DNA from 3 places in the Paenibacillus sp. GCM10027629 genome. Region 3 is predicted to be linked to each of the others. Evidence: predicted binding sites of a transcription regulator. Region 3 holds the regulator's gene; each other region holds the start of a gene.
The links. Region 3 encodes Rex, which represses fermentation and respiration genes when NADH is low (regulators of the CRP and FNR family bind a similar motif). Its sites were predicted from a motif close to TTGTGAAATATTTCACAA; they were not measured.
Positions count from the first base shown of each region.

Region 1: the regulator Rex is predicted to act here: its motif matches at 8,309-8,326, upstream of ACFQZR_RS19615 (DoxX family membrane protein).
Region 2: the regulator Rex is predicted to act here: its motif matches at 3,636-3,653, upstream of ACFQZR_RS27520 (flavocytochrome c).

Region 1 covers NZ_JBHTGZ010000010.1:20,314-31,431, forward strand. Annotated here, with positions in the region: gene purM (phosphoribosylformylglycinamidine cyclo-ligase) at 1-847, shown strand, start outside; gene purN (phosphoribosylglycinamide formyltransferase) at 847-1,461, shown strand; gene purH (bifunctional phosphoribosylaminoimidazolecarboxamide formyltransferase/IMP cyclohydrolase) at 1,481-3,028, shown strand; gene purD (phosphoribosylamine--glycine ligase) at 3,249-4,514, shown strand; gene ACFQZR_RS19590 (hypothetical protein) at 4,841-5,020, shown strand; gene ACFQZR_RS19595 (phosphatase PAP2 family protein) at 5,077-5,751, opposite strand; gene ACFQZR_RS19600 (alpha/beta hydrolase) at 5,991-6,827, shown strand; gene ACFQZR_RS19605 (hypothetical protein) at 6,924-7,226, shown strand; gene ACFQZR_RS19610 (DUF3784 domain-containing protein) at 7,297-7,593, opposite strand; gene ACFQZR_RS19615 (DoxX family membrane protein) at 7,725-8,228, opposite strand; gene ACFQZR_RS19620 (DUF3048 domain-containing protein) at 8,528-9,595, shown strand; gene ACFQZR_RS19625 (DUF47 domain-containing protein) at 9,807-10,418, shown strand; gene ACFQZR_RS19630 (inorganic phosphate transporter) at 10,538-11,118, shown strand, end outside.
Region 2 covers NZ_JBHTGZ010000020.1:26,835-37,952, forward strand. Annotated here, with positions in the region: gene ACFQZR_RS27500 (VOC family protein) at 1-115, shown strand, start outside; gene ACFQZR_RS27505 (HAD-IIB family hydrolase) at 229-993, shown strand; partial or broken gene ACFQZR_RS27510 (short-chain dehydrogenase) at 1,054-1,143, opposite strand; gene ACFQZR_RS27515 (sugar O-acetyltransferase) at 1,334-1,927, shown strand; gene ACFQZR_RS27520 (flavocytochrome c) at 1,980-3,503, opposite strand; gene ACFQZR_RS27525 (DUF2306 domain-containing protein) at 3,721-4,365, opposite strand; gene ACFQZR_RS27530 (exodeoxyribonuclease III) at 4,379-5,143, opposite strand; gene murI (glutamate racemase) at 5,314-6,108, shown strand; gene arcC (carbamate kinase) at 6,183-7,133, opposite strand; partial or broken gene ACFQZR_RS27545 (cytosine permease) at 7,153-8,631, opposite strand; gene ACFQZR_RS27550 (YlbE family protein) at 8,696-10,120, opposite strand; gene fdrA (acyl-CoA synthetase FdrA) at 10,127-11,118, opposite strand, start outside.
Region 3 covers NZ_JBHTGZ010000009.1:1,763,488-1,774,605, forward strand. Annotated here, with positions in the region: gene ACFQZR_RS17620 (AAA family ATPase) at 1-940, opposite strand, end outside; gene ACFQZR_RS17625 (hypothetical protein) at 933-1,472, opposite strand; gene ACFQZR_RS17630 (cytochrome-c oxidase) at 1,621-2,022, opposite strand; gene ACFQZR_RS17635 (cell wall elongation regulator TseB-like domain-containing protein) at 2,123-2,617, opposite strand; gene ACFQZR_RS17640 (amidohydrolase) at 2,629-3,942, opposite strand; gene ACFQZR_RS17645 (redox-sensing transcriptional repressor Rex) at 3,917-4,582, opposite strand; gene dinG (ATP-dependent DNA helicase DinG) at 4,560-7,451, opposite strand; gene ACFQZR_RS17655 (tetratricopeptide repeat protein) at 7,701-8,330, opposite strand; gene panD (aspartate 1-decarboxylase) at 8,439-8,822, opposite strand; gene panC (pantoate--beta-alanine ligase) at 8,837-9,715, opposite strand; gene panB (3-methyl-2-oxobutanoate hydroxymethyltransferase) at 9,712-10,593, opposite strand; gene ACFQZR_RS17675 (biotin--[acetyl-CoA-carboxylase] ligase) at 10,859-11,118, opposite strand, start outside.

The sequences.
Region 1 (11,118 bases), on a different contig from region 3:
GAAGCTCAAAATTGCATTCGCAATGGATAAGCACGATACGATCGGGGTGGATGCGGTCGCGATGTGCGTCAACGATATTATCGTTCAAGGGGCAGAGCCGTTGTTCTTCCTTGATTACTTAGCTTGTGATCGTGTCGTTCCGGAGAAGATCGAGGCGATTGTCAAAGGGATTGCGGATGGCTGTGCGGAGTCGGGTTGTGCGCTAATTGGCGGTGAGACGGCAGAGATGCCGGGCATGTATGCCGAAGGTGAATATGATATTGCAGGCTTTACGGTCGGCATTGTCGATAAAAAGAAGATCATTGATGGTTCTACGATTGCTCCTGGCGATGTCGTGCTGGGTCTGGCATCGAGCGGTGTGCATAGTAATGGATTTTCGCTTGTTCGCAAGTTATTGCTGGAGAAACACGGTTATCAATTGACCGATGCGCTGCCTGAGCTAGGTGGGGCAACACTCGGTGCAACTTTGCTCGAACCAACGAAGCTTTATGTGAAGCCGGTTCTGAAATTGATTGAAGAAGTGAAAGTTAAAGGGATGGCTCACATTACAGGTGGCGGATTTATTGAGAATATTCCGCGTATGCTGCCGACAAACGTGAATGTGAACATCGAATACGGCACATGGCCGATTCTACCGATCTTCCAGCTCATGCAGGCGAAGGGCGAGATCACGAATCGGGATATGTTCACCACCTTTAACATGGGGATCGGCATGGTGATCGTGGTGTCTGCAGATCAAGCAGAAAAAGCGGTTGCTGCGCTGGAATCGCAAGGTGAGCAAGTTTATCGTCTAGGTACCGTTACTGAAGGAGAGCGTGTGGTTACCTTCACAGGAGCGGACGTGTAATGGAACGATTGCGCATGGCGGTGTTTGCTTCCGGGAACGGGAGTAATTTTCAAGCGCTGGTCGATGCGATTCAAGAGGGACAGCTCCATGCGACGATGGAGCTGCTCGTCTGTGATAGACCAACAGCGAAAGTCGTTGAGCGCGCTGAGCAGGCCAGTGTTGACACCTTCCTGTTCCATCCGAAGCAGTATGCGAATCGCGAAGCGTATGAAATGGAGATCCTGAAGCAGCTGGAGGAGAAACAGATCGATTTGGTTGTGCTGGCGGGTTATATGCGAATCATAACAGAAACGCTCGTGACGCCTTACTATGGTCGACTGATCAATATTCATCCCTCATTGCTTCCCGCCTTTCCAGGGAAGGACGCCATCCAGCAAGCGCTAGACTACGGAACGAAGGTGACGGGGGTCACGGTTCATTTCGTCGATGGCGGGATGGATACAGGCCCAATCATTGCCCAGCGTGCTGTCGCAATTGATGAGGGAGCACATAGTGAGGACGTTACTCAGTCGGTTCAACGCATTGAACGTGAACTGTATCCGCAAGTGGTGCAGTGGTTCTGCGAAGGCCGCATTCAACTAATAGATCGAATTGTTCAAATCAATCATTCATAGCATGAGGGAGGAATCAGACGTGGCTATTCGTAGAGCGCTGATTAGCGTATCGGATAAGACGGGGATTGTAGATTTTGCACGTGAGCTTGCAGCAGCAGGGGTTGAGATTATTTCGACGGGTGGCACGAAGAGCTTGCTCGAGAAAGAGAACGTTCCAGTCATCGGAATTTCCGAAGTAACAGGATTTCCTGAGATTATGGATGGCCGTGTCAAAACATTGCATCCAGCGGTTCACAGCGGATTGCTCGCGGTGCGTGATAATGAAGAGCATACGGCGCAAATGAAAGAGCTTGGGCTTGATTATATCGATATCGTGGTCGTGAACTTGTATCCGTTCAAAGAAACAATTGCGAAACCGGGCGTCTCGTACGAGGATGCGATCGAGAATATCGATATCGGCGGACCGACAATGCTTCGCTCAGCGGCGAAAAACCATGCGTTCGTGACGGTGGTTGTGGATGCAGCGGATTATGCGAGCGTGATCGAGGAAGTGCGTGCAGGCGGCGACACAACACTAGCTACGCGTAAACGTCTTGCGGCCAAAGTATTCCGTCACACAGCTGCTTACGATGCACTCATTTCGGATTATCTCTCTAAGCAAGTGGGCGAGCCATTGCCTGAGACATACACCGTGACGTATGAGAAAGTTCAAGATCTTCGCTATGGGGAGAACCCACATCAGAGCGCGGCGTTCTATCGCAAACCACTAGCTGGACTCGGGAACATTACAACGGCAGAACAGCTTCACGGCAAAGAGCTATCTTACAACAATATTAACGACGCAAACGCAGCGCTCTCGATCGTTCGTGAATTTGACGAGCCTACGGTTGTTGCTGTTAAACATATGAATCCTTGCGGCGTAGGGATTGGTACGACGATTCATGAAGCGTATCAGAAAGCATACGCGGCTGATCCAACATCCATCTTCGGTGGCATTGTCGTGGCGAACCGTGTCATCGGCGCAGAGACAGCGACGCTGCTCGGCGAGATTTTCCTCGAGATCGTCATGGCACCAGACTTCACACCAGAAGCATTCGATATCCTAGCGAAAAAGAAAAACATTCGTCTGCTGAAATTGGGCGAGTTCTCCGCTTCAACGGATCGCAAGACAGAATTCGCCGTGACATCGGTCGATGGCGGAATGCTTGTTCAAGAGACTGACATTCGCCAATTGGACGAATCCGATCTGAAGGTTGTAACAGACCGTCAACCGACGGCTGAAGAGTTGAAGCAATTGTTGTTCGGATGGAAAGTTGTGAAACACGTGAAATCCAACGCAATCGTACTTGCCAAAGACGACATGACCATCGGCGTAGGCGCAGGCCAAATGAACCGTGTTGGCGCGGCGCGTATTGCCATCGAGCAAGCGGGCGAGAAGGCGCAAGGCTCTGTGTTAGCTTCCGACGCATTCTTCCCGATGGGCGACACCGTTGAATTGGCTGTCAAAGCAGGCGTAACCGCGATCATCCAACCAGGCGGATCGATCAAGGATGAGGAATCCATTCGTGTGGCGAATGAGCACGGCATTGCGATGATCTGCACGGGTGTGCGTCATTTCAAGCACTAAGATCATTAAAGTTTATATAAGTAAAATGAAGGTTTAAAAAGTCAACTTTTCAGCATCGAGAAGGTTGCGAGAACCTGAAGAAGGAGGAACGGAGTGTAGGCGAAACCTACATGAGTACCGGAGTTCGAGGGTGAACGCAAGATTCGATGTCGATTAGGCTACTTGGGTTACTTCGTGATCAAAAGGGGACTTTTTAAACGACCTATTGGAGGTGAGCGGGATGCGTGTTATGGTAGTTGGCCGCGGCGGGCGTGAGCACGCGATCGTGTGGGCCTTGAAGAAAAGCGAGAAAGTGAAGCATCTCGTCTGTGCGCCGGGTAATGCAGGAATTGCGCAGCTTGCCGAGTGCGTCGATATATCAGAGAGTCAGTTCGAAGAGCTTGCGCAATATGCGCTTGATCATGCGATCGACCTTGTAGTCGTCGGACCAGATGATCCGCTGGCAGCGGGAATTGTCGATGTGTTCGAAGCGAAGGAGATTCCGGTCTTCGGGCCGCGCAAGAATGCAGCGATTATCGAAGGCAGCAAGACATTCATGAAGGATCTGCTGCGCAAGTACAACATTCCGACAGCCGCATATGAGAAGTTCGATAACTACGAGGATGCCCTTGCCTATTTGCGTCAGCAGTCCGCACCGATTGTCATCAAGGCGGACGGATTAGCAGCGGGTAAAGGCGTGATCGTCGCGCAGACGATGGAAGAAGCGGAGCAGGCACTGCAAGAGATGATGGTCGGTAAAGTATTCGGCAATGCCGGGAACCAAGTCGTCATTGAAGAATTCATGGCAGGCCAAGAAATGTCGATCCTCGCCTTCGTCGATGGAGAGACGGTTCGTCCGATGAGTCCGGCACAAGACCATAAACCGGTCTATGACGGAGATAAAGGACCGAATACAGGCGGTATGGGGACGTATTCACCACTGCCGCATATTCCGCAGTCCATCATTGACGAGGCGATTGAGACGATTGTGATTCCGACAGCCAAAGCGATGGTCGCTGAAGGTCGTCCATTCCGTGGCGTCTTGTTCGCAGGTCTAATGATTACGCCGGATGGCAAGCCGAAGACGGTGGAATTTAATGCACGCTTTGGCGATCCTGAGACGCAAGTGGTGCTGCCGCGCCTGAAGACGGATCTCGTCGATATTTTCTTGGCCGCTGTGAACGGAACCTTGCATGAGCTTGAGATCAAATGGAGCGAAGAAGCGGCGGTATGTGTCATCTTAGCTTCGGGAGGTTACCCGGCATCGTATCCGAAAGGATTGCCGGTGAAGGGGCTGGATGAAGTGCAGGAAGCGCTCGTGTTCCACGCGGGGACGGCAACCAATGAACAGGGGCAATTCGTAACGAACGGTGGCCGCGTATTTGGGGTTGTAGGCCTCGGAGCGACGATTGCTGAAGCACGTGCCAAAGCATATGCCGATGCCGATCGGATTCAGTTCGAAGGCAAGCAAAATCGTTCGGATATTGCGAATAAAGCGCTCGTCTAGTCAAGATCACTCTCTGCGGAACAATTGAGTGCGGTTCTTATACACGTAGATAGCAGCATACAGAACGATGAGAATCAGTGAAATTGGCAGCCAATATGCACGTAGAAAGTCTAGAAAAGTCATAGTCGACGGACGCTCCTCTGTGAACTGGGAATTGCCCCTATTGTTACCGATCCGGGGCATAACTATCCAGAGAACGTAGTTGATCGGTTGAAGCTTAAGCAGATGCTTAAGCTTTTTTTCTTGTCTCATGCATAGAATGTGGGACTCTTTTGCCACACTAGCGAAGAAGCAATGAACAGCATGCTAAAGTGGGGTGATGGAGAATGGAGCGTTATGACGTGAACTACGGCGAGCAGGATGAGTCGGTACAGGCCGCTCAAGAGGTTCAGAGTACAGCGGATGCGACGAATGCTGTTACCTCGGAAGTGGACCAAGCAGGTGTAGAAGTCAATCACAACGATACGAATTTCTTGTTGAAGCAATTCTATGGGATGTACGAATAAGGTTATAGACTTACGCGATGTCCTGGGACAAAGCCAATGGATCTGACAATTACACGTCAGGGCATTGGCTTTTGTTGTTCACGGACATGACGTACAGTAACCGCAGGCCGATAGCCAAATAACTGGCGGAGCAGCAGGGCGGCGAATCGAAAGACGATTTCTGCGAGGATGATCGCACCGACCGCATCCAATAGAGCATGCTGTTTGACGAAAAAGGTTGAAGTGATGATCGACCATGAAATCGCACCAATAATCATTTTGACGGAGGAGGGGATGGCATGACATGATCGAGCACCGATCCAGAGTAAATAGCTTGTTAGCACATGAATGCTGGGGAAGCAGTTATACGGACCATCCAGCGTATAGATCCCTTTCACCATTTGAATGAGTATCCCATTATTGTGAAGTTCGGGCCTTGGTACGGTCGTCTGAAAAACATAATAAATGAGGTAGCTTCCTATCAGTCCGAGGATGACCGCGAGCAGCGTCTGGTAATAGATAGAGCGATTTTTAAGGCATAACAGGACGAAGACCCCAATCAGGAAGGGATACCAGAGCACATAGGGAATGATGAAGACCGGGAGGAACGGGATCGCATTGTCGAGGTCTGTCATGAGATTGTATACTTGCTCTCCGCCGTGGTTCAGCACCATGTAGAAGATATTTAGCACAGGAATGACGAGCAACCAGAGGAGCGGGAGCAGGGATTGCAGACGAGTGTTTCGTTTCACAATAGATTCTCCTTTTTTGCATGCCGCAGCACGTTGATGAATTTATCGTAACGGGAGAATCTGTAGATTCGGCAAAGAGATAACTAAAGAAAGTCTGAAGATATAGACCGCCGCCAAAAATCATTCTAGATCTGTCCCGTTGACAGTGCTAAGAGGTTCATGATAATATGATTTTAATAATTCATAGTAAGTTTATCGGAATTAAAGGTTAAAGGATATGGAAGTAGGGAGATGAGCGTATGGAACGTCATATTACGATCAAACACGAGGATTTGCAGCTTGCAGGAACGATTCATTATCCGGAGGGTGTCTGCTCTGCAGGGAAGCAAGGCCATGAAGACTTTCGGGTTCCGCTGGTTGTCATTTGTCACGGGTTCGTGGGCAACCGGATCGGTGTCGATCGATTGTTCGTGAAGACAGCGCGTGAGCTGGCGCTTGCAGGCAACCTGGTGCTTCGATTCGATTATGGCGGATGCGGTGAGAGCTCAGGTGAGTACGGAGACCTTGGACTCGAATCGATGATCGCCCAGACGCGTACGGCATTAGACTATGCGCTGGATTGCTGTGATGTGGACTTGTCGAGAGTTACGCTGCTCGGTCATAGCCTGGGTGGAGCGGTTGCGCTTCTGACAGCGGTGAAGGATCGCCGTGTGAAAAGACTCGTCATGTGGTCGGCCGTAGGCTATCCTTTTAATGATATTGTGAAAATTATTGGCCGGAACGGGTATGATGAATCGAAACTCAAAGGGAAGACGGACTATGCAGGGTATAGCTTTACACCGAAATATTTCGATTCTCTCGGGCTCTATCAGCCTTTTCAAGAAACGAACCGGTTCTCAGGAGATGTCTTATTGATTCACGGGACAAGTGACGATGTGATTCCTGTAGACTATAGCTTTTTGTATGAGAAAACATTCTGGCTGCGGAGTGACGGCCGGTGCGATAAAGAAATTATTTTCCAAGCTGACCATACGTATTCGACAGGGACACATCAGACGCAGGTGATTGGCAAGACGAAGATGTGGCTGCGTGCACTGGAAGAACGTAATTCCGATTGGCAGCACTGGAGTATATAAGTTCATTATGCGTGTAAGCAGGGGCTGATTTCATCGCGGATTCCTAGTACAATAGAGATTAGTTGGCATGGAAATGTTGCGTGAAGGAGTCGGCAGATGAATAGCAAACAAGAAATAGAACGTCAGATGACCCAGCAATTTGAACGGGATGAGCGTATGATGATTCTCGTATTTGTACAGTGGTGCATCAACAATGATTTGGATCCTGTTGTACTGTATACGCGGGCCTATCCGCAGCAAGCGGATAATGTGGAGCTGCGCGAGGCGCTGAAGATTGCGGTAACGAAGGAAGAAGCGGGACCAATCGGTGAGCATATCGTGCTGGGTATGCTTGCTGCTTATAACAATGATGACCTCGCAGCGGTTGTGACCGAGGAAATTGCAAAGTTGAAGAAGTAGTACGTTATCTAGGAAAAAGAAGAACCTTCGGTTCCCTGCCAAAATGAGGGGGATCGAAGGTTCTTTTGTATTAATCGCGGCGTTTCATCTTCGCTATGAAGCTAGCCACACTAATGACGACGATCGCTGCATAGATGATGCCTGCCATCGAGCCGATATATTCGAGTCCTAAGGGAAGCAAAAGGGTAAGAACTCCGATCGTCACATATGCGATACCCACGGTCTTCGCAAGTTTGTCTTTATTCCCCGTAAACGTCTCTTCGCGATATCCCGCGATGAGGACGAGCATTTTCTTCACGCCAATCAAGTAGCCGAAGACGATAAACAACAATCCGAGCAGTCCCATGACTAGAATCGAAGAACTCAATGATTTCACCTCGTGCTATAGAATCTATTTATTATAAGGGGAGGGACCGGGAAAGTCGAGTGTAGGGGAGGCAGATGTAACATCAAAAAACGCCCCCCGCATGAAGCGGAGGGCGTATGTTCTATGTTCCCTTATTGATAGCTATTCGCTCGTTCCTTACGGCCGAACATGCGGCGAATGTAAGGGATGACGAAGTAGTCAAGTCCGATGCGGCCTGCGTTGAAGCCAGCGACGACGACGAAGATCTCAAGGATGAGCATTTGTGCGTTCGTGCTCACGGTACCAGCCATCAGGAAGGCGAAGTTCATGACCATACCCATTAAGACGGCGAATGTTGTAAATGTACCAAGGATGAGTCCAAGGCCGACTAAGAATTCTCCCCATGGAACGAGGACATTGAATAGTTTGACGTTCGGCAGTGCGAAGTGCTCTAGGAAGTTCGCGAACCAAGTTTGTACAGCGGGATGATCGCCTGTTGCTTTCGCGATTGCGCCTTGCATAAATCCTGCGGCATCAAAGCCTCCGCCTGTGATCTTGCCCCAGCCGCCCGTGATCCATTGATAGCCGAGATATACGCGAATGATGGTGAGCAGCCAAGCTGCGACGATGTTGTTTCTTAACCAATGTGTGAACATTGATACCAGCTCCAGTCCGTTTTGTTATTTATTATTGTTTTTCTCTATGGCTTAATCATACATTCAGTTTTATCATCAACATGTGATTTTTATCACATTATTAGCCCGAATTTGAAATTTTTGAATTTGAAGTACATACTTTGTTCACATTTTCACAAGCGCAAATATCACACCTATCCAAAACATTTTTTCATAGCTTCCAAGCAGCGAAATAACAGACAAATCTTCCATTATATGCTTAAATAAAGACCATGGACTTATCATATGTTCCAAAATTTTGCCATTTGAAAGGGGTCTTCATGAAGTCGAATTTATTCTATCGAACACTTAGCATACTATGTATTCTACTGACGCTGCTTCTCAGTGCTTGCACGAGTAAAACGCCTGAAGCTGAGAGCACACCTGAGCCGCAATCCACGGAACAACCAGCACAGGAACAGGAATCAGAGCAAGATCCGACCAAGGCTTATATTGCGCCATTAACAGGGTTACCCACTGCAGAGCCAGTAACCGCAAGGCCAATCGCAGTCATGATCAATAATATGTCCAAGGCAAGACCGCAGTCTGGACTTACCCATGCGGATATGCTGTATGAGGTGCTCGCAGAAGGCGGGATTACGCGGATTGTGGCCATTTTCCAGAGCGAGAATTTCCAGGAACCCATTGGTCCGATTCGCAGCATCCGTCCATATCTCATTGATCTTGGCGATAGCTACCAAGGGGTCTTGGTGCATGCCGGGGCGAGTACCGACGGGTATGCGGTCCTTCAACGTCAACACAAAGAACACTTGGATGAAATTTCGAACGCTGGGCCGTTCTTTTACCGGGATAAATCACGAAAAGCACCGCACAATCTGTATTCAACGCTAGAGAAGCTGCGTGAAGGTGCTGCGAAGAAGAAGTATAAGGCAGATGTGCCTATGACGACGTATCCTTTTGCCAAAGAAGAGGACATGCCTATGGGGGAAGAGGCGACGAAAATAACGGTCAACTTCCTGCTCAAGAACTATAAAGTGACCTATGATTATGATGCGACGAGCAAGCATTACAGCCGATCGATCAACGGTCAGCCGCATATCGATCTGAATACGAAGGAGACGCTTACGGCGACGAATGTCGTTGTGCTGGGAGCGGATCATCGTACGCTAGACGATGTGGGACGCTTGGACGTGAATTTGATGAAGGGCGGAGAAGCCGTACTCTATCAACGTGGCAAAGCCATCTCTTGCACGTGGTCGCGCAGCAAGACAAGTGATGTCATTCGATTGTATAAGGATGGGCAAGAGTTGCCACTCTACCCGGGGAAGACAATTTTCAACATCGTTCCAAACATTCCAACATTTGCGAGCCACATCCAGGTGGGGTAATTTGTTAAATCCGGCAAGGATTCCTTGTCGGATTTAATTTTGTCGAGCGGACTGGATAATTGTAGGCGAATATCGGCAAACTGTTAAAAGAAATTCACGATTTTGTTTTACAATTCCTTTACAAGCACTATGTCACTTGTGATAAGATAACAAAGGTTATAATTCTCATTATTAAGGTAATCTAAGCAATTTGAAGCAGAGGGGACAGCGTATGTTTAAGAAGAACGATGTATTTTTTCAAAATCTGCAAAATATGGCCGATGCCATTGTCCAAGGCGCGGATATTTTTGCGAAGTATGTAGCAAAGCCAGGAGATACGACAGCTTTCACCAAGGAAATGAAAGAGCTGGAGTCGAAATGTGACGTATTCACCCATACGATTATTAAAGAGTTGAATAAGACGTTCATTACGCCGATCGAGCGTGAAGATATTATGTCGCTGGCTACCTCGCTGGACGATGTGTTAGACGGGCTTGAAGCTTGTGCATCGCGCTTTGATATGTACCATGTGAAGGAATACGATGCTTCGATCGAACAATTTGGTAAAGTGCTACTCGATAGCGCATTTGAAATCCAAAAAGCGATTCGACTATTGTCACAGAAAAAATTGCTCGCGATTCGCGAACATACGATCCTTATTAATGACCTTGAGAACCAAGCAGACGATATTCTGCGTAAGAGTATCAAAGATCTATTCGCTGCGGTGAAAGATCCGATTGAGCTGATTAAGAAAAAAGAAATCTACGAGCGTCTGGAGCAAACGACGGATAATTGCGAAGACGTTGCTAATATTCTTGAAACCATTATTATGCGCAACTCCTAAGGTCGCGTGAACGATAGGTGAAATAAAGGAGGACAGAGTTGCGCGGGAACACCTAAATAGTGTGTTTCAAAAAGTTACCTTTTTGAAGAACCTCTAGTCGTTCTGTGCAATACATTTCTATGGATCATACAATGATCGTTTTAGGTATTGTTATCTTATTAGCTCTAGCATTTGACTTTATTAACGGATTTCACGATACGGCGAATGCCATCGCGACATCTGTCTCGACGCGTGCACTCAAGCCGCGGCATGCGATTCTGCTCGCAGCAACGATGAATTTCATCGGTGCCTTGTCCTTTACCGGGGTTGCGAAGACGATCGGGGGAAGCGTCGCAGACCCCTCCAAGCTGGATAATGGGGTAGAGATTGTGATAGCGACCTTAATCGCCGCGATCATCTGGAACCTTGTGACTTGGTGGTTCGGAATTCCTTCGTCCTCATCTCACGCACTCATTGGTGCACTCGCGGGTGCAGTCTTTATAGGAGCGGGTTCAGACAGCTTGAACTATGCCGGGTTTACGAAAATCGTAGAAGGACTTATCTTCTCACCGCTTATTGCATTTGCTCTTGGTTATATCGTGATGACGATTCTGAAGCTCATTTTCGGTCGAATGAGTCCGCATTCGGTCAATAAAGGCTTCCGCACAGGGCAGATTATGACGGCAGCGCTTCAGTCTTATACGCACGGGACGAATGATGC
Region 2 (11,118 bases), on a different contig from region 3:
AGAGATGCGTGATGAAGGCGGATGCGGGCTGCAGTTGAACTTTAAAGATCTGGACGGGAATAAATTTCAGGCGTGGCAGCAGCCGGTTGCAGTTGAAGCGGGCGTGACATCATAGTCGATATAGAGTTAGTCAAGGCCGTCCATCAGTGACTTGATGGGCGGTCTTTCGCTATAAGAAATTTATGGTAGGATGGAAAGATAGAAATAGATTCATAGGAGTGAGGTCAAATGAAGTTTGTTTTTGACTTAGACGGTACAATTTGTTTCAAAGGGAAGCCGGTAACTGAAAAAATACTAAGCGCGCTGGAAGCGCTGCAATCGAAGGGCCACCAGGTGATATTTGCCTCCGCAAGGCCCATTCGCGATATGCTGCCGGTTCTACATGAGCGGTTCCATACGCATACCATGGTTGGAGGCAACGGATCGCTCGTCTCTCAGCAGGGTCAATTAACGCATGCCCATGCGTTCTCGGAGGATCAGATCAACACGATCACTTCATTGATCCAAGAGTTCGAAGCCACCTATTTGATTGATGGGGAATGGGATTATTCCTATACAGGCCCGTCAGATCATCCAATTCTAAACAATGTTGACCCGGCTAAGCTAGCGAAGATGGTCGACATCCATCAACATCCATCGATCGTCAAAGTATTAATATTGACAGCCAATCGGATGGAAGAATTAGCGGAGCGTTTGTCAGACCTTGATGTCGTTGTCCATCGCCACAAGAGTGAGAATGTGCTGGATATGAGTCCGAATAACATCCATAAATGGGGGGCACTTAGCAAAATTGGTATCGAGCAGGGCCAATATATTGCGTTCGGAAATGATGCGAATGATATTTCGATGTTCATGCATGCGTCACATTCGGTCATGATCGGCCATCATGATGAACTTGCAAATCATGCCTCCGAATCTATCGCCTTGGAAGACGATGTGGAAGACAAGATCGTGGAGAAGCTAGAATATCTTGCTGCATTGGAAGCAGAGTAGTGATATACACACATCAAAGCCACCGGATTTAGATCCGGTGGCTTTTCTCCGAGGAGGGCATTATAACCGAGAACCCCCACTTGCATCAATTATCTGTCCGGTTACCCAACGGCTGTCGTGTGAAGCGAGGAAAGCAGCGATATCCGATAATCAATGTTATGTGGTTGTCATCTTGCAGGCTTCCGTCTATGAGATGCCCCACTCCATTATGGGTAAATTGACCAATTTTGACAATATCATTATGACGTGCAATTATTTATTTCCTTGAGTTACGAGGATATGTTTCTATGCTGAAGAAATAATAGAGTGTAGTACGAATAGGAGAGAAGGAGTGGACCCCATGACAGAGAAAGAAAAAGCAGCACTAGGCTACCTTTATAATGCGAACTACGATCAGGAGCTCATCGATGAGCGTACGTATGCGAAGGGGCTATGTTACGAGCATAATCAACTGCATCCGCAGAAGCTGGAGGAGCGGGTGGCCATCCTGAGGAAGCTGTTCGGCAAGACGGCAGAGACGTTCCACATCGAACAGCCTTTTTATTGCGATTATGGCTATAATATCGAAATCGGCAAGAACTTCTATGCGAATCACAATTGCATCATGCTGGACTGTGCCACAATCACCTTTGGTGACAATGTGTTCATCGCGCCCAATTGCGGCTTCTATACAGCAGGGCATCCGCTCGATGTCGAGCAGCGGAACGAAGGGTTAGAGATTGCGTTTCCGATTACGGTTGGAGATAACGTATGGATTGGCGGCGGGGTTAGTGTCCTGCCGGGCGTAACCATTGGAGACAATAGCGTGATTGGTGCGGGGAGCGTCGTGACGAAGGATATCCCACCCGGCGTTATTGCTGCAGGTAATCCATGTCGAGTGATTCGGCCAATTACGGAAGAGGACAAGAAGAAGTATCGTCACTACCGGGACTAATATAGCAAAAGACCCTCATTTCTGAGGGTCTTTTTTTGGGATACGTTCAGCTTTACTGTGCTTGGACGAATTCAGCCGACTTGATACCCGCTTGGCGGCCGAAAATAATGATCTCCGCTACGGAGTTGCCGCCGATCCGGTTCTGACCGTGCAAGCCGCCTGTTAGCTCGCCTGCTGCATATAGACCTGGAATAGGTTTGCCGTCTTTATTCAGCACTTCCGTATTTGTGTTGATTTTCACGCCGCCCATGGTGTAGTGAATCCCAGGAGCGATTTTAATGGCATAGTAGGGTGCGCCAGACAAGTCGTTGTCCATTCCTGTCGTTCTGCCGAATTCGGCGTCCTTTTTATTTTTCACTGCGCTGTTCCATGTATCCACCGTGGCTTTCAGTTGATCAGCTGGAACGTTCAATGCTTTGGCTAAAGCCTCGATCGATTCGCCTTGAAGGACAAATCCCATTTTCTCGTACTGCTGAATTGCTTTCGCACGGGATTTTACGCCGGAATCAAATACGAGATAAGCTGACTTTTCAGGAAGCTTATTGATTGCAGCCGTGACATTGTCACGAGTGTTCAGTTCATTTGTGAAGCGTTTGCCCTCACTGGATACGAGGATAGCTCCTTCACCACGGACAGCTTCACCGATGAGATAGGATTTCTCTTGCTGTACCGTAGGGTGAACTTGAATTTGATCCATATCCACCGTTACGCCGCCGAGCTTCTCTATCATCTTAATTCCGTCACCGGTACTACCTATTTGGTTGGTAGTCACGAGACCTTTTAAGTCAGACCGAACTTCGGAAATCATATCCATATTAGCGCCAAAACCGCCGGTTGTCACAACAACAGCATCCGCTGCAATAGTTTTCTCTTCATTTCCATCGATCACGACTTTGACGCCGTTCACTTTACCGTCCTTTTCCGTAATTTCCTTCACATCCGCTTTGACGAAAAGTGGAATTTCTTTCTCTTGGATATTTTTCATCAAGCCTTTGACAAGGTATTGCCCTACTGCTGAGCCGTCTTCCGGACGGTGTGTGCGTTTCTCGTTCATGCCGCCTGTAATCGTGATATTGTTCAGACGAATGCCGATGGAGTCGAGCCAATCGATCGCACTAGCTGAATTGTCAACGAAAAAACGAAGCATTTCTTTGTCGTTGGTGTTATGACCGCCTTTTAGAGTCTCTTCATAAAATAAATCGTTGCTGTCTTGAATGCCTTGTTCTTTTTGGAACTTGGTCTCGGAAGCATTCATGCCTGAAGATGATTTCATCGTATTTCCCCCGGCAATCGGCATTTTTTCGAAAATAACCGGGTTCAAGCCCTTTTCTTTTGCCTCAAGTGCAGCAGACATCCCTGCACCACCTGCACCGACAATGATGATGTCATATTTATCTTTAAGCTGATCAATTGGTGTATAACCACCTTGAGTAGCTCCTGACACGGCTTCTGTTTCTTTTGCCTCTTCTTTCTTCATACTGTCCTGACTCTGATTCTGGCTTCCTTTACCGCATCCTGTGATGATGAGCATGAAGGAGAGAATGAGAACAAGCATTGCTGATACTTTCTTTTTCATGATGAACCCTCCACTTTTCTATCTTTCATAGATTTCGTTAAACATAAAGAGTCCAATCAATCCGATATTTCCTTGATCTGATTGCATCCTCTTTTAGTCCGCTTCAATTCTAATATATAATCAGATCTAATATTGTGATTTATTTCACAAATAAGTGGATTTTTTCCTAGGGTCATGTCATGGAAATAGGTTGTGCGGGAGTGTGAAAGGACGGAGGTTAGCCGTCCCCTTTTCTTGGCAAGATGCGGCGAATGATCCATTCGGCGATGAGAATATTGATCACGATTGCGCCGTAGACACCGATCGTATAACTCGTTACGTATGGCAGTCCAGCGCCTTTGCTCGCAAGATAGGTGAGCAGATGAATGAATAGATTCGTATAACAGAAGACATAGCTTCGAATCATCCACTTCCGGTGCTTCATCACTTGTTTACGCTTAATGAACACAACTGCTGCAATCGTCATGAGTAGCCAGATGAGATTGATAAAGTTAAACGCCATACTATTGATTTTCCCGCCTGTGGCGAATGGGGCCATGTAGCCTGATGTGATATCCACGATACAGACGGCTATGACATAGAGATAACCGTTGGCCCGGTGGAAAGAACGATACCGTGTCAGAACCAGGTTCGAGAAGTTCACAGCCCCAGCAAGCATGGCCACACAGGCAAAAATAATATGAACCATCATAACAGGCAGCCAAATATCGGTGTTCACCGAGCGCTTAAGGCCCGCTTTATGATCGAGAAACGCAGTAGCCTGCGGATCATGAATGAAGTTCATGAAGGTGACATAGAGGATGTACACGACAGCAATACCGATCATCCCTATATATAACCGTCTATTTCGTAACGTATTCATAAGTGCGGAACCTTCATGATTGGTCTAGATCTAGCTCCAAGATGACCGGACAATGATCACTGCCCATGATGTGACAATCAATCTTAGCGTCTTTAATGGAGTCATTCAACTGTGAAGAGACGAGGAAATAGTCTATCCGCCAGCCCACGTTCCGCTCCCGTACCTTCGGCATGTAAGACCACCATGAATAGATGTCTGTCTGATCCGGGAAGAGGTGGCGGAACGTATCCGTGAATCCGGAGCTGAGCAACGTCGTCATTTTGCCCCGTTCTTCGAGTGTGAAGCCAGCATTGCCTAAGTTAGGCTTCGGATGCTTCAGGTCAATCTCCTGATGGGCGACGTTCAAATCTCCGCATACAATGACGGGCTTATGGTTGTCCAATTCTTGTAGATAACCTCGGAATCGATCTTCCCATTCCATTCGGTAATCCAGACGTGATAAATCGCGTTTCGCATTGGGGGTATAGACTGTTACGAGGTAGAAGGTATCGAATTCGAGCGTAATTACGCGACCTTCAGGCTCGTAGTCTTCCTCGATTCCATACCGGACAGATAACGGCTTCAGCCGAGTGAATACCGCTGTCCCCGAATAGCCTTTCTTCTCCGCGTAATTCCAGAACTGCATATATTCTTCGCCCAGTTCTAATTCAATCTGCCCTTCCTGCAGCTTCGTTTCTTGCACACAGAATATATCTGCATCCATGTCTTTGAAGTAATCATAGAACCCTTTGTTCACGCAGGCACGGAGGCCGTTTACATTCCAGGATACGAACTTGATCATGACAAATCTCCTTGCTTATTGACGATAGTTTATTTTCTCTAGTGTACCATAGAAGGGACTTCCGTTCGAAGAATCAACTTGCGATCATCGGCAACCCGCGATATTCTAGAATTAGCTATGATTTCTACCACATAACTATAAATCTTTACGATAGGAATTGATGACACATGACAATCGGGTTTTTCGATTCGGGGATCGGCGGCCTTACGGTATTAGCTGAATCGCTGCGCCGGCTGCCGACAGAGAATTATCTCTTCATGGCAGATACCCTGCATGTCCCTTACGGAACGAAATCGAAGGATGATGTAAGATCATTCATTCTAGAGGGCGTAGAACAGATGGTGCATGTGGGCATCGATGCGCTGGTCATCGCGTGTAATACAGCGACCAGTATTGCGATTAACGAGCTTCGTGAGCGGTATTCATTCCCGATCGTTGGTATGGAGCCTGCGGTAAAGCCAGCAGTAGAGATGAATCGTGCGACAGGGAAGCGGGTGCTCGTCTTCGCAACACCATTAACCTTGCAGCAGCCTAAATATTATGCGCTTGTACATCGTGTGGATGAAGGGGGAATTGTCGATTCTCTTCCGCTGCCAGAACTTGTCGAATATTGTGAGGCCATGCAGTTCGATCGTGAGACGATGCGTGATTATTTCCGGTCGCAGCTTGCGGCTTATAACTTAGATGATTATGGAATGATTGTCCTTGGCTGTACCCATTATCCGTATTACAAAGGAATTCTCCACGACATCCTGCCATCGCATATCGAGATGATCGACGGCAATGCGGGCACGATTAAGCGGCTGTCTGCCCTGTTGAACCGATATGGTATTCCTGCCGGCAGTGGAAGTGGCAGTGTACGGTTTATGTGTTCGGGGAATGACCCTATCTATTTGGATAAAATGAAGACCGCACTCGCACTAATCCGCGAGGACGGATATGTAACCCGGAGTGTAGTGTAGACCATTGCGTAGATCTATGAATAATAAGGCCGGAAGTTCGCGAGCGTGAACTTCCGGCCTATTATTCGTTCCAATTATTTCACAATATGCGTTCCTGCACGTTCATGAATAGCATCTTTTAGGCTCTCTGGATTCGTAATAATAACACGAGATCCATTCTTCTCTAAGAAGCTAAGGCTTGCTTCGATCTTCGGCAGCATACTACCTGGAGCGAAGTGGTTCTCAGTGACATATTGCTTCGTCTCTTCGACCGTAATCTTCTCCAGCGCCTTCTGATTCGGTTTGCCGAAGTTGATGCACACGCGGGATACGCCCGTTGTAATTATCAATGTCTCCGCATTCACTTGCTCTGCGAGTAGACTTGTAGCGAAGTCCTTGTCGATCACCGCGTCAACCCCGTCATACGTGTTGTCGCCTGTCCGAACGACGGGAATACCGCCACCGCCTACAGCGATAACAACGTAATCTGCATCGATCAGAGATTTGATTGCATCCTTCTCAACGATATCGATGGGCTTCGGCGAAGGAACGACACGGCGGTAGCCTCGACCTGAATCTTCGATCATTACCCAGTCCGGGTGATCCTTCTTCATCGCCTCAGCTTGCTCTAGGGTGAAGAAGGAGCCAACTGGCTTCGTCGGGTTCTGGAAGTTCGGATCATCCTTGCTGACTTCCACTTGGGTAATGACGCTTGCCACTTTTTTGTTAATACCGCGTCTCGCGAATTCGTTCGTTAGTGCTTGTTGAATTTGGTAGCCGATTCCCCCTTGAGTATCTGCGACACAGTTCACCAGTGGAATCGTCGGCATGCCGCTTACTTCGCTGGCAATCTCGACACGTTGCATAGCAAATCCAACTTGGGGGCCGTTACCGTGGGTAACGACAACCTTATAACCTTCCTGAACCATATCTGCGATATTGACGACGGTCTCACGAACGGCTTCATATTGATCTTGAATCGAATCGCGGCCGTTATCACGTACTAATGAATTGCCACCGATGGCTACAATGACGAGTTTACTCATGGGGATTCCTCCTAAGAAATTAAGATGCTTTCACTCCTGTCTCACGTTCTTGGACAGTCGTGTGGTTGTTGAATCGATAGAATATAGCATAGAGCACACCTGAGATAATCAATCCGCTCAGGAATGCGGATTTGCTGATGGCCGCAAGGACGGCGACGTCTTTGAAGAATGCGCCGGACAATACGATCAGGAAGCTGATGATGAATACAGTACAAGCTATGACATTATAGCCGCTCTTATGCTCGCCGTTATCACCTTGCTTCAAGTAGATCGCGGATAGGTTCAGCATTCTTTTCCGTTCTAGGAAGAAGCTCGTTAGCATGATGCCCGTAATCGGGCCATACATGGAACCGATGAAGCTATAGAATAGATACAGCGCTTGTGTGCCATTGACGAGCTTCCAAGGTAAGATCGCTGTTCCGATAATGGCAGTCAGAATCGCCGCCGTTTTCACATTGAACACTTTTGGCAGAAGCGCCGTCATTTGTAAGCCGGAAGGAAGCAAGTTACCGAATACAACATAGCTTGTCGATGCAATATTTAAGGTAAGCAACAGCACAATGACGATAAACGGATTACCGATTTGGTCGATGGCTGCAACGATATTGAATCCTTCGATGCCAAATGCGATTTGTGTACCTACGAGTAGAGCCACGCAAGTGATACCGAATAGGATATACGAAGCGATCATGCCAAGCGGTAAGCCGATCATTGGTGCTTTGTCTGTCTTCGCACGCTGCGTAAGATCCGCGATGTTCACAATTGGACCGCCCCAGTTCTATACGAGTGCACTGACACAAGCGATAAAGACAAGCGGGCTTGACGTTGGATTGCTTGGCGTATAGTCGAAGATCGGTCCGAATCCGCCAGCTACGCTGATGGCCCAGATTGCAGCGCCTACGATGAAGATATAAATGATGGGTGAAGACCATTTACTGAACACACTAAGAATTTTCATGCCACCTAGGAATAATCCCACGGTGATGACCCACAGTATGATGTAGGATACCATCGTCGGGAAATCGAGTCCTAGGAAATTAAAACCGGGAACCATGTCCATATAGCCCGGGAAGATTTTCGTGAAAATAACGTTAAAGGACTGTGCCCCAATAATCGTCTTTGTCCCGAAAAATACGACCCCTGCTATTAGCCCGCGGCATAGTGCAGGAATAACCGAACCTTTCACGCCAAAGGAGCTTCGAAGTAACATCGAATATCCAATGCCGTATTTCGATCCTGCGTAGCCATTCAACACATAACCGATCGATACGATAAATGCCGCTGTCATGACCGCCCATAGTACTTGCGGTACAGACAAACCGAGTACGAAAAATCCCGCAACGGTCATATACGACATCAAGTTATGCACAGCGCCCATCCAAACTGTAATGTAGTTGAAAGTGCTCCAATCACGCTTCTCAGGGGATTTCGGAAGAATATCCTCTGCATATCCGTAAGATTTGAACTCTTCGATACTACGATTGTTGACCTGTTCCATCGAAATTCTCCTATCTCTTATTAAGTTGACAAAGATCTACTGCGGCTTGTTACAAGATAAGGATCTAGCTGATTTTGTCACTTAAAGCGAGCAATGCTTTCTCGAACGCTTCCGTTGGTGGGTACGTAATTCCCGCACCAATCATGCCAATACCTGGCTCCTTATGTGCAATCGCTGTGTTGATGACGGGAAGAATACCTGTCTGAATGACATTTCGTACATCGATACCCGTTGCAATCCCGCTGAAGTTAAGCAGAGGAATCGTCACGTTCGGGTTCTCTGTTGTCGTAATTTCCTTCATTTTCGTCGAGAAGCCAAGTGCTTCTTCTACCGTACCGCCGACAAGAGCGACAATCGCTGGCGCAGCTGCCATCGCGAATCCGCCGATTCCGTACGTCTCTGTAATCGCACTATCGCCGATATCAAGGCCCGAATCTTCTGGCTTGTAGCCCGCGAACATCGGTCCAATAACCTTCTGTGCAGGGCCCGTGAACCACGTGTTGCCTGGCATACCGCTGACACGAATACCGAACTCAACCCCGTTACGCGCCATGGTCGTAACAATTGTACTGTTCTCAATGCCGTGTGCTGCATCAAGTGCGCATTTGCATAGTGCCATCCAAGTTGGTCCGGAGAAGTAATCGCTGCTCGCAACGAAGTCGAAGACTTCACGTTTCTGTTCTGTTGTGAAATTCGTCTCTAGAATGAATGGTGTCAGCGCTTGAATAAGCAAGCTTGTACCAGCATTGTTCCGATTATGACACTCGTCGCCCATATGAAGCGCTTGTGCCAGCATGAGACGAAGATCGATACCATTCGACAATTTCATCGCGTCACGAAGCATCGGACCGAGTACGTCGTTCATCCAGTTCAGGCGAGCGATAACCGTCTCGTCATTCGCACCCATGCGCAGGATTTTGGACATTTGCTCACTAAGGTTCGTGTAAGCGATGTTGCCATACGTTTTATTCTCAACGATGTGCATGAACATGGATGCGGAGGTGACGCCAGCCATGGAGCCTACACAGTTGTGTTCGTGACAAGGTGCAAATGTAATTTTGCCGGATGCAGCGACTTTAGCAGCTTCTTCCAGATTCTTCGCTAGGCCTTCGAATACGATCGCGCCCGTTACCGCGCCTCTCATGGCACCGTTCATGCGATCCCACGTAATTGGAGGTCCCGAGTGAAGAATCGTTGTTTTCGTCATGCCAGGTACACAGTTGATCGCTTGATCGAAGCCGATCAAGATCGGTTGGGAGTTCACGATACGCTCAACTGCCAATTTGTTCGCTGCTTCGATTTTCTCGAGCATTGCTGGATCCTCGAGTTTATCGAGTGCTGTGATCAATTCTGGCTTGCCGCCGCCCGGTGGTTTCCACTCAAGGTGTGTCGCTGTCGCGTTTTGCTTCAAGATATCGTCTTTGAAAAATTCGATACCCACGTTGATGACATTCAATTTGCTATTAAAAAGATCATTTATTTTACTCATGATTCATTAAGCCCCTTTCACGACAAATTCTCTGGATAGCAGACCTGCATTCGTGCTGCTGCTTGCGATCGTGACGCCTGCTTCCATCAACTTGTTCACTTGGTCTTCAATCTTCGGACTGTCGAGATCTGTACCGAGAACGTAGCCGAGGATTTCAAGATGTCTACCTTCCTTCGCAGCCAGTTCCTTCGCTTCGATAATCGCAGGAAGCATGACGCCAACTGGATCCTCATGTGAGCCGAAGCCAAGAATGAAGTCCATGACAATGACGCCAACCTCAGGGTCCTTCGCTTCTTGCAAGAAACGCGCGATCCGTGTCGAAGGGTCGATCATTGGATGCGGCTTGCCGTTCGTGAAGTCATCGTCACCGAGATCGAGGAAGGTGTGCTCTTTGCTAACATGCAGATCCTTCAGCTTGTAGTCAGGATTCTTCTGAATGTTGCTGTAGACGTTATCGAATTTGTCCATGGCAATGTACATGGCTTCATCACACAGCGTACCGCCGCAGAACAATCCGCGAATATATTTTTGCTCGGGTGTTAATTTCGCACGAATTTCTTCCACGAGCGGAATGTTAAGTGCGCGTTTGTTAATCGTGCTCTCGTCTGCGCCAGCGAGGACAACCGCTTTAAGCGCTGCTTCCTTGGATGTCTTCGCGAAGTGGCCACCTGCTGCAACAACCGACTCTTCCGTACCGCCTATGAAGTAAACGACGACAGGCTTCTTGCACAGCTTGATTTGGTCGAGCACTTTTTTCTCCACGCTAGGTGCTGGTGGTTTGGAGATCAAGACGATCACTTTGGTTGCCTCATCTTCATCAAGCGCTTTCATGCCATCCAGCATCATGATGCCGCCAACTTGTTCGCTCAGGTCACGTCCGCCAGTACCGATCAACTGCGTAATGCCGCCGCCGAAGTCATGGATACGAACGCTAACTTCTTGGCTGCCTGTACCGGATGCGCCGACGATCCCGATGTTGCCGCGTCGAACGGAGTTAC
Region 3 (11,118 bases):
TCGCCATGGTCAAATGGCGCTGCTCGATCTGCTCCAGCTTCTCCCGCATCGCATAGATTGCAGCTTCATTCATGACACTTTCGAGCTGTGCGCCGGAGAATCCAAACGACTGAACGGCAATCGTGTCCAGCTGCACCGAATTATCCATTGGTTTATTTTCTGCATGAATGTTCAGGATGTGCAATCGACCTTTTTTATCCGGCAAATCGACACGAATATGCCGGTCAAATCGGCCTGGACGCAGCAATGCGCTGTCGAGCATTTCCTTCCGGTTCGTCGCAGCAATCACGAGCACACGAGGGGTAGAATTCGAATAAATCCCATCCATTTCGGTTAGAAGCTGATTGAGCGTCTGATCATATTCCTTCTGCTGGCCGCCTTCCCGCTTCCCGCCGATGACATCGATCTCGTCGATGAATATGATCGCATTTTCTTTCTTCTCTTTCACGGCTTGATCTCTTGCTTGCTTGAATAAATCACGGATACGGCCTGCACCAACCCCGACATACATCTCAACGAACTCACTACCGGAAGCTGCAGCATACACTGCATTCGAATAATGCGCTGCTGCTTTTGCCATTAACGTCTTCCCGGTTCCCGGAGGACCCGTTAATAGAATACCTTTCAACGGCCTGATCCCGAACTTCTTAATCTCCTCGTGGTTGATGAGGAAATCCAACGCTTCAATCAATTCCTGCTTCGCACGTTCTTGACCGCCAATCTGTTCAAAGGTCAAATAACTAGGCTTAGACGATCCGCCTACTCGGCGTTGTTGTCTTCCAACCGTCAAGCTGCCCCCACGGCTCTTCATGGCTAAATAGATAACTCCGATCACAAGGGCGACACCAACAAAAGGCAGGATGTTCACCCCAATGATGCCGAGAAAAATAAATAACGCGATCACAAATCCAATAACGACTTCTCTCCACCCTTTAAGCATTAGGCCACACCCCCACGGGCTCACCCTTGCGAGGAAGAATAACATACTTGCTTGCCTTTCCATCGGTAATGGTAACATATACATTTCGTTCATCCATCTCAGCAGATGTGTGAACTTGTGTTAGATTTAACGACTTACTCGTCTTTTCTAATACTTGTGGAATCTCTGAGTATTGCTTATTCTCCATCGCTTGTGCGACGCCGAACAGAGCATGAGACCACCAATCATCAAGCAGTGGAGACGACGGATTACTTACGGTAATATTCAATTTCTTATCGCCAATGACTTTATTACCGGACTGATATATATGTTGAACGATTTCTCGCAAATTCGCATCAGGCTGAACTTGAATGACGAGTTGAACATCATTTCGCGTAATGTTTGCTTTCGCATCAGATACTGTCGATACTTCTTTGGCTACCTTCTCTACAGGACTTTGTACAGCTACATTCTGATAGAAGAACCAGCCGCCAAAAAGGACGGCCATCGATCCGACCAGTGTTAGGATAAGTGGTTTAACACGTATTTTCAATGTAACGCCCTCCTTCATTTCGTATATCACACAGTATATCATAGGATATATACGATTGAAGAATGTAATGTGTGGAAGTCCTACCAACCATCGCTCGAACAATTGAAAAAGAGCCTGCCTTAGAAGGCAAGCTCTTCAAATTCCGCTGTCACTTTGAATTTCTCGATGTACGCGTCTCATTGATATTCACATTTTTAAAGAGATTGATCAGGAGACAAATGGCGCTAAGGATAAGTAGAGCACCACCCGCACCAATAATCGGTCCCCACGGCGTCTCTTCTTTCGTAAGCAATAAGGTGATTAGAGAGCCCATCATAACGATGACACCTAAATTCATTAACCAAAAATGCCACTTCGCCAGAGCACTGTTATCCGCCCTAGGGAATAATATATAGATCACGCCAGATACCGCCATAGATAGCCAACCGATTAGATTTACGTGCGCATGAACACCTGCAAGCACATAATCTTTGGCCATTGACATATACATCCCCAAACCCATTGACAAGATAAAGTACAGCACGCCAATCTTCAGAAATCGAACACCCATGGATCGAACCAACCCCTTCCGATCAATATGACCTTACTCGGTCGGGATTAGTATATCGACGAGATCCTTATTTTAGAATACATTTTTTCCAAAGGTTTTCTTACCGATTAGGCAAGGTATACGTTGTCAAATACCCTGCATCCGAGAAACGGTAAAAATCATAGTAGTAGTGTACTTTTTCGTTCGGTTTGGACGCTTTATAGAACACCTGCCATACATACTGCTGTTCCCAAATGCCAGGTACGATTGTAATGATATCTGCGCCAGGCGATCGACTTAATACTTTCTCTTGTATCGCTTCCTTCGTCGAACCTTGCTTCAGTTGCTCCGTATGTACGGAAGTTCCCTCTTGATTGACCCACACCACTAAATTCTGATCCTGCTCATCCAGTCCATTGACGATATAATATACATCTTCCCATACAGACTTCTGTATCCCTGTTACCTTCTTCAAGGATGATTGCTCTAAGGCAGCTTTCGTTGCCCGATCTTCTGCAATCCATTCACCGCTCTGTACATTCCGATAATATAAATGCAGTCCGAGCAAAATCAGTATAATGACAGATATGATAATAACGATCCATCTTCTCTGCATCTGTAACTCCCTTAACGCGCTAACAATCCGTCGAAGCAAGCTTGTGCTTCACGCATAATTTTCTCTTCGTCGAGGGTTAGACATTCACGGTTCTTGACGACCTGCTTGCCATCTACCCATACATGCCATACATCTTGTGCTGCACCCGAGTAAATCACATGGGAGATCAGATCTGTATGCGGCTTATAGTGCGGCTGATCAATGTTAACAGCGATGAAATCGGCTTTCATCCCTGCACGAAGCAATCCCGTCACATTCTCCAGCCCAATCGATTTCGCGCCGTATTCCGTGCCTAAACGCAAGGCTTCCAAGGCAGGCACAGCTGTCGGATCACCCGATACCCCTTTATGAATTAATGCAGCAAGACGCATTTCTTCAAGCATATCGAGGTTGTTGTTGCTCGCTGCGCCATCCGTACCAAGCGATACCGTTACGCCTGCTTTTAACAGATCCGGTACTCTCGCAACACCGCTCGCAAGCTTCAAATTGCTGCCAGGGTTGTGCGATACACTTACGTTGTAACGTGCAAGCGTCTCAATCTCATCATCCGTCAAATGTACCGCGTGCGCAACAAGCGTCGGACGTGTGAATACACCTAACTTCTCGAGATGCGCCACAGGGCGAAGCCCATATTCTTTCACATTCTGCTGTACTTCGGCTGCCGTCTCCGACATGTGCGTATGCATTGGCAGGTCTAGATCATGCGCAGCTTGTACGAACTTCTCAATAAACGCAGGAGGACAGGTATAAGGCGCATGCGGGGACATCATCGTCGTAATTCTTCCATCCGCCTTGCCATGCCAATCCTTCGCAAATTGAACCGCCTCCGCAAGCTTCGCCAGCTGGACATCCTCAGGACATAGACCAATTGCTCCACGCATCAGCACCGCGCGAATACCTGATTCGTCTGTCACTTTTGCCACTTGATCCATGTGATCGTACATATCGAGGAAGGTTGTCGTTCCACCTTTTAACATTTCCAGGACAGATAATGATGTACCCCAATAGACATCCTTCGAGGTGAATTTGCCTTCCATCGGCCACATTTTCTCTTGGAGCCATACTTGCAATGCAAGATCATCACCATGACCGCGCAACAGGGACATTGCTGCGTGACCATGCGTATTCATTAAACCAGGCAAGAACAATAGCCCTTTGCCATCCATAACCTCTACATCTTCAGGAATCACCAAATCCGCTGGAAGCTGCTCGCCTACATACCGAATTTGATCCCCTTCTATCACCATAACCCCGTGAATTACAGGTTTATCTGCGTTCATAACGGCGAAATAGCCGTTCTTAATGATCCATAGATTCTTCTTCATCTTCGTCCATATCCTTCCCATTGTGCAAGTAGTACGCCAAGCTCAATAAATCCGTTGTAAAATCAGCTGTGTGCACACGCACATGCTGAGGCACTTTTAAGATGACCGGTGCAAAATTCAGAATTGCTTCTACACCCGCATTCACAAAAGCATTTGCCACATTTTGTGCTTCCATCGCAGGAACGGTAATAATACCGATACGAACATTATGCTCACGAACAGTCTCTTCTAAATCCTCCATCGGCTGAACAACAATATTATTAATCTTGCTGCCGATCTTCGGCTGATGTGCATCAAAGACAGCTACAATTTTCATATTATCCTTAAGATATGTATTGTAGTTACTTAATGCTTGGCCAAGATTACCTGCCCCGACAAGAGCGACATTAATCTGCTGATTTAGCTTCAAAATTTGGCGGATTTTCTGAATTAAATAAGCAACATCATAGCCAATCCCTTTACGCCCGAACTCGCCAAAATACGCTAAATCTTTACGGATTTGAGCTGGATTTAAATCCAGCTTCAATCCGAGATCCTGCGAGGAGACCGTAAGGACTTCACGCTGCTGCAATTCACTCAAATAGCGCAAATAAATGGGAAGACGGCGTACAACTGCTTCAGATATTTTCATTGTTTTCATGGATGACTCCCCTCTCTTCCTCGTCCGACAGCCATTCTTGCATTCGAGGCACGATTTGATCTAGCCGCATATGCTCCATCTTCGGACCTGGTAAAGAATATAAGAAATACTTGCCATAATAAGATTCAATAACACGTGTGTCATAAATAATGACGATCCCACGGTCTTGCGCGGTACGTACCAATCGTCCAAACCCTTGCTTGAAGCGAATAACCGCCTGTGGAACCGACAATTTCATGAATGGATTCTTCTTCTCCTTCTGCAGCAGCTCCGACTTCGCTTCAATGAGCGGATGATTCGGCGGCTGGAACGGAAGCCTCACAATCGCCAGACAGGTTAGCGCATCACCAGGAATATCGACACCTTCCCAGAAGCTGCTCGTACCAAGGAGAACGGACGCCGATTGGTCCTGGAACCTGCGAGTTAACTTACTCCGATTCCCGCTGTCAATGCCTTGTCCGATAACCTGAATTTGATGCGGGCTTAGTAGCTCCTTGAGTGGATCGTACACCTGCTTCATCATCCGGTACGATGTGAACAGGACGAGCATTCTGCCATGCGTAGCCACGGCTGCGTCAGCCAGAGACTTCACTAAGGTCTGCACGAAATGTGCATCCGGATTCGATCCTTTGAGCATCGGGAAATCGCGTGGGATCACCACTAGCGCCTGTTTACGATACTGGAAGGGCGATGGGAGCACCATGCTCTGAAGCCGTCCCTGATCCTGGGCTTCCTGCAATCCTAACTGCTCAATCATATATTGGAAAGATTTATCAACCGATAAGGTTGCTGATGTGAGCACGATACTTTTCTTCGCATCGAAGAAATATTCCTTCAGCTGAGCGCTGACATCCGCTGGAACAGCGAATAATTGCAAGGATTTACTACGGAAATGACTGCTCGCTTCCATCCAGAATACGACATTCGGCTCCTTCATTTTCATAAAGTATCGGATGTCATCACGCGCACGCGCCAAATCCTTCACTGTTCCGGATAAATCCGTCACGGCCGCTTGAATCCCATATTCCTCCTGTATATCCCGCAGATCTTGCAGCAATCGCTCAGATTTACGAACGATTTCGTTCAAGAGGGCATTCAGCTGATCTTCGAGTACCGAAGCAGCATCCCAATCATTTGGCATTTTTTCTGTCTGCAGTCGATATACATATTGGCCCTGTTCTTGATTCGCATCACTTGTCCGCTGCGGCATCATACTGAACAAAATTTCCGTTAACTTATCCCACATCTCTTTGGCATCAACAAGCTGCGAATAGGAATCTTCAATAATTTCACATGCCATTTGCGCCTTCTCATCAGGAATAACATGGAGACGATTACGCAGCGTCGGCAATTGTCCATTCTTACTATCCTTAAGCAAGCGCAGCAAGGTATGAACAAGACTGAAATATTTCACATGCAGACCGAGATGTTTCCCGGCGACTTCCTCGAGATGATGGGCCTCATCAATGACAAGATGATCATAAGCAGGTAAGAATCGATGATCCACCTTGATATCTGTAAATAATAAGGAATGGTTCGTAATAATCACATCTGCGATATTTGCTTCATGGCGAGCACGATGGTAGAAGCATTTGCGGAACCAAGGACAAGCTCGATTCAGACAAGAATCCGTATCACTAGCAACCGTATCCCAGAAATCGGCTCCTTTATTGCCAAAATGCAGCTCTTCATTATCGCCATGCTCTGTCTCGGCAAGCCAGACCAGCATCTGTGCTGCTGTAATAATATCTTCCTTTGGCGTAATGAAATCTTTTGTATTTATTTTATGTTCAAACTTCCGCAAGCACAAATAATGGCTGCGACCTTTTAATACCGATACTCTGAAATCAACCGGTAATATCGTCTTGAGAAGCGGCACGTCTCGCTGTCGAATCTGTTCTTGCAGATTAATCGTGTGTGTACTGACGACCACTTTATTATCATTCTTGACACTGTAATAAATCGAAGGGATCAAATACCCTAAGGATTTACCCGTTCCTGTACCCGCTTCCAACAGAAGATGATGATCATCCTCTAGCGCTGAATTCACTTCATGGAACATAATATTCTGCGCTTCACGCTGTTCGAATTGAGGAAGGAATTGTCGTAGACGATCAATCGAATCGGTACAGAACTGTTCGAAGGTCTGGCCTTCTAGCGGGTTGGTAAGCAGTTCTTCTCGAGGCGGAGGAATCTCCGTCCAATCCTCAATATGGAGCGAGAACTGACGAAATGAACGACCACTATCATCGGTAATGACCGGACGCATCTCTCGGTCAGTCAGCAGTTCATGCATGAACCAGTTCAGATCGCTGTCATCTTGCGCGAACAAATCAGCTAATCGTTGAATAGCTAAGAGCGGAAGATCATCCAACTTCTCCAGACATTTCAGTAATACATGAGCAGTGGCTAAGGCATCGCTGTCCGCTTGATGAGGACGTTCGTGCGGAATATCGAACCACGATGTTACTGCGCTTAATTGATACGTCGTTAATGCAGGAAAGCAAATCCGCAAGAAATCGATCGTATCCAAGATTCGACCTGTGAATGGTAAATACCCCGTCTGATCCAGTGCCTGCTGCAGAAAGTTAAAGTCGAATGCGACATGGTGTGCGACCAGTACGACATCTCCAAGGAGAGGTACCATCTCCATCATCACATCATCCAGCGTTGGTGCATCAGCTACATCATCATTTGATATCCCGGTTAATTGGGTAATAAAAGGTGGGATATTCGTGCTTGGTTTCACAAGAGAAGTGAAAATTCGATCTATGGATAAATCATGATCTATAATAACAAGCCCAACCTGAATGATTTCATCGGTGGGCTGGTTTCCTGTTGTCTCAAAATCGAGAACTGCGAATTTCATCGTAATAAGGTCCCTTCGTTCCAATGATCTCTTAAGCATAACAGATCACCCGGAATTTTGGAATTAGCTAAAAATTGCAGGTTCAAAAAGTCGGCTTTTCAGCACCTGAAAGTTTTCGAAGAAAACTTACTTCGGAAGCAAATGCTAAGGTTGTGAGAATTCGAGGATGAGCGCAAGATTCGATGTCGAAATTCACTTCAATGAAATACTTCGTGATCAAAAGATGACTTTTTGAATAACCTCTAAAGATTACATAAAGGAAGTTAATTCGCTGCCATACTGATAAGCGCCTTCGTATTCCGTGCTTTCGCATAGCTTCAAATTGGTGAGCGGTTCTTGAAAGGTCGGATCCGCTTGATGGGCATGATGGAAATATTCTTGCGCTTTCTCGATATTCTGATTTTGCGCTTGAATACAGCCTAGAGCATTGTAAGAGATGGCCTTCAGCTTCTTGCTCTCGGTAAGGGGAATAATAAATTGAAAATGTCGATAAGCATCATTGAACTCATTCAGCTGCAGGTAGGCCATGGCCAAATAAATACGTCCAACCAATGAATCGGGAAAATGCCGGATCACTTGCTCGAACGCTTCAGCGGACAAATCATACATACATAATTTGTAATATCCTTGTCCACGTTGAAAAGCTTCACTCTGGCTCTCAGGAAGAACAGTCACCGAAGCATGATCAGGCTGACTTTCACGCAGCACTCCCATCTTCTCTTCGAACCGGAGCCATTCCTCGACAATCCCGTCACTCATGGATTTCAGCAAGGTTAATTTTTGCTGCAAGTCCTGCTTAGCCCCACCTTGAGCCTTTGGATAATGCACAAGAATCTCATCCAACATTTCGTTCATCGTCGCAAATAAATGTTGAAACATAAATGCACCCCACCTCTAGCGAAAGTGAAATAATGATGATGTACAACAGCTAACAGCTACATGTTCATTTTTCGTAAAGGCAGGGCTTTTCATACTGGAAACCAACGATTAAAGAATCGTGGCGTGAATTTCCTGATTGGTCTGGCTTATGATTTGATTATTCGCTCCAAGAATTACAACTTGTGGTTTATAATTCTTGGCTTCTTCATTCGACATCATCGCATAAGAAATAATAATGACCTGATCGCCCGGTTGAACAAGTCTTGCGGCAGCGCCATTCAGACAAATCACGCCTGACCCCCGCTCTCCAGGGATGACATATGTCTCTAGTCGTGCGCCATTGTTATTGTTCACGATCTGTACACGCTCATTCTCCCACAAATCTGCTGCTTCCATTAAATCGCGATCAATCGTAATGCTTCCAACATAGTTCAAGTTCGCTTCGGTTACTGTCGCCCGATGCAGCTTCGATTTCATCATATTTCTCATCATATTCCGTCAACCCCTTATAAAATTCGGTTATCGATTAAGCGTGTTGTGCCAAATCGAACCGCGAGTGCGATGATCGCTTGACCCTTATGCGCTTGAAGCGACGCATTAATTCCCAGCTCCGTTAATTGTGGGAAAGATAAGATCTCAACATAATCGATATCAGCCAAAGGCGATGTCTCAATATGCTGGATAATACGATCCCGTAATTGGGATACGGTTGAGATTTCTTTGGATTGCATCCACGCATCAATTCGGCATAAGGACTGTGATAAGACAAGTGCTTCTTGACGCTGTTGTTCCGTTAAATAGACATTACGTGAGCTAAGTGCAAGGCCATCCTCTTCACGAATGATCGGACATGGCACAATCGTCACTGGGAAATTCAAATCAGAGACCATTTGCTGGATTACAGCCACTTGCTGTGCATCCTTCATGCCGAAGAAAGCATAATCAGGCTGGACGATATTGAACAATTTGGAGACGACCGTCGTAACGCCATCAAAATGTCCTGGGCGTCTAGCTCCGCACAGGAGCGTCGTCACTTCATCGACTTTGACTTTCGTCTTCGTAGGTGTCGGGTACATTGAATCCACCGTTGGCAAGAAGACAAGGTCCACACCTAACCGCTTAGCGAGTGCTAAATCACGCTCCGCATCCCTAGGATACTTATCGAGATCTTCGTTCGGGCCAAATTGAATCGGATTGACGAAAATGCTCAATACGACGATATCGCACTGCTCTTTCGCTGCTTGTATTAGACTTGCATGGCCTTCATGCAAATAGCCCATCGTCGGCACAAAGCCAACTGTTGGGATACGTCCTTCATTTGAACGCTCTTGACGTAAATGAGCTAACTGATGGCGTAGCTCTGTAATTTGCTCGATTGCAATCATTGCACGGTTTCCGCCTTTCGTTCCTGCTTGCGTGCGCCATAGAGGCTCTCTACAACGGTATCTTCTGCTGTAAAGACATGCTCAGGCGCTGGGAAGCTGCCTTCTTTGACCTCTTGCACATATTGTGAAATGCCCTGCCGGATTAACGATCCAACATCGACATAGGTTTTGACGAATTTCTTATTTCGATAAGGTGATGCATAGGTGACCACATCATGGAATACGAGCACTTGCCCATCACATCCGCGCCCTGCCCCAATGCCAATGGTTGGGATGTTTAGCTGCTCCGAGATGTATGTCGCCACTTCTTCCGTTACGAGCTCCAAGACGATGGCAAATGCACCGGCACGTTCTAATGCTTTGGCATCCTCGAGCAATCGCTTCGCATCCTCCGGGACCTTCCCTTGTACACGGAATCCGCCAATTTGATGAACCGACTGTGGTGTTAAGCCAATATGTCCGACGACAGGTACGCCTGCTTTGACGACCGCATCCACAGCAAGTGCAATCTCTGCCCCGCCCTCCATCTTAACCGCATGCGCTCTACCTTCCTGCATCAACCGCGCCACATTGCGAAGCGTCTGATCTACACTGCCGTGATACGTCATGAACGGCATATCGGCGACCACAAAGGTGTCCTGGGCACCACGAACGACGGAACGGGTATGATAGACCATATCATCGATCGTCACCGGAAGTGTTGAGTCATAACCAAGAACCACATTCCCCAAGGAATCTCCTACGAGGATCATGTCTACCCCGGCTTCCTCCGCTAAAATCGCAGATGGATAATCATACGCTGTAATCATGGTGATGGGGTTCTTATCCACCTTCATTTGTTTGAACTTCGGAATTGTCAGTCGTTGTTTACGTTTCATTTCTGTCATGTTCATCATCCCTTCTTTTTTGTATTGTGCGCAAAACAAAAAAACCTTTTAGCATTTCCACTAAAAAGGTCACCGTACAAAAAAGAATCATGGTGCTGATCCTTCTGTCTCGGTCCCTTCGGCTCAGAGCAGAATCCATAGTCCACTAAGATATAGAGTTCAATTGGAATGCTAGTACACATCTGTTAGAGTGCAGTTCAACGTGGGGTTGATACTGCCTCTATACAGACCAGTATAACAAATTCAATGCATATTTTCATCTGTGAAATTCCACATCGCCTGAGAAAATTTTGCGTCGTTCGCCTGTTGCCGATTCGGTAATCCATAGTGCGCCAAGCTCGTCTAGCTGCTCTGCGATTCCTATCACCTTGCCTTGCAGCGTATTGATGGTAATCGGACGGTGCAGTGAGATAGATAATGCCTCCCACAATGTTCGGATGGGCGCGAAGCCTTGTTCGTTATAGAGCGCGTATAACGTCTCGAATTCAGCCAAGAACTCTGTAATAATCGCTGTAC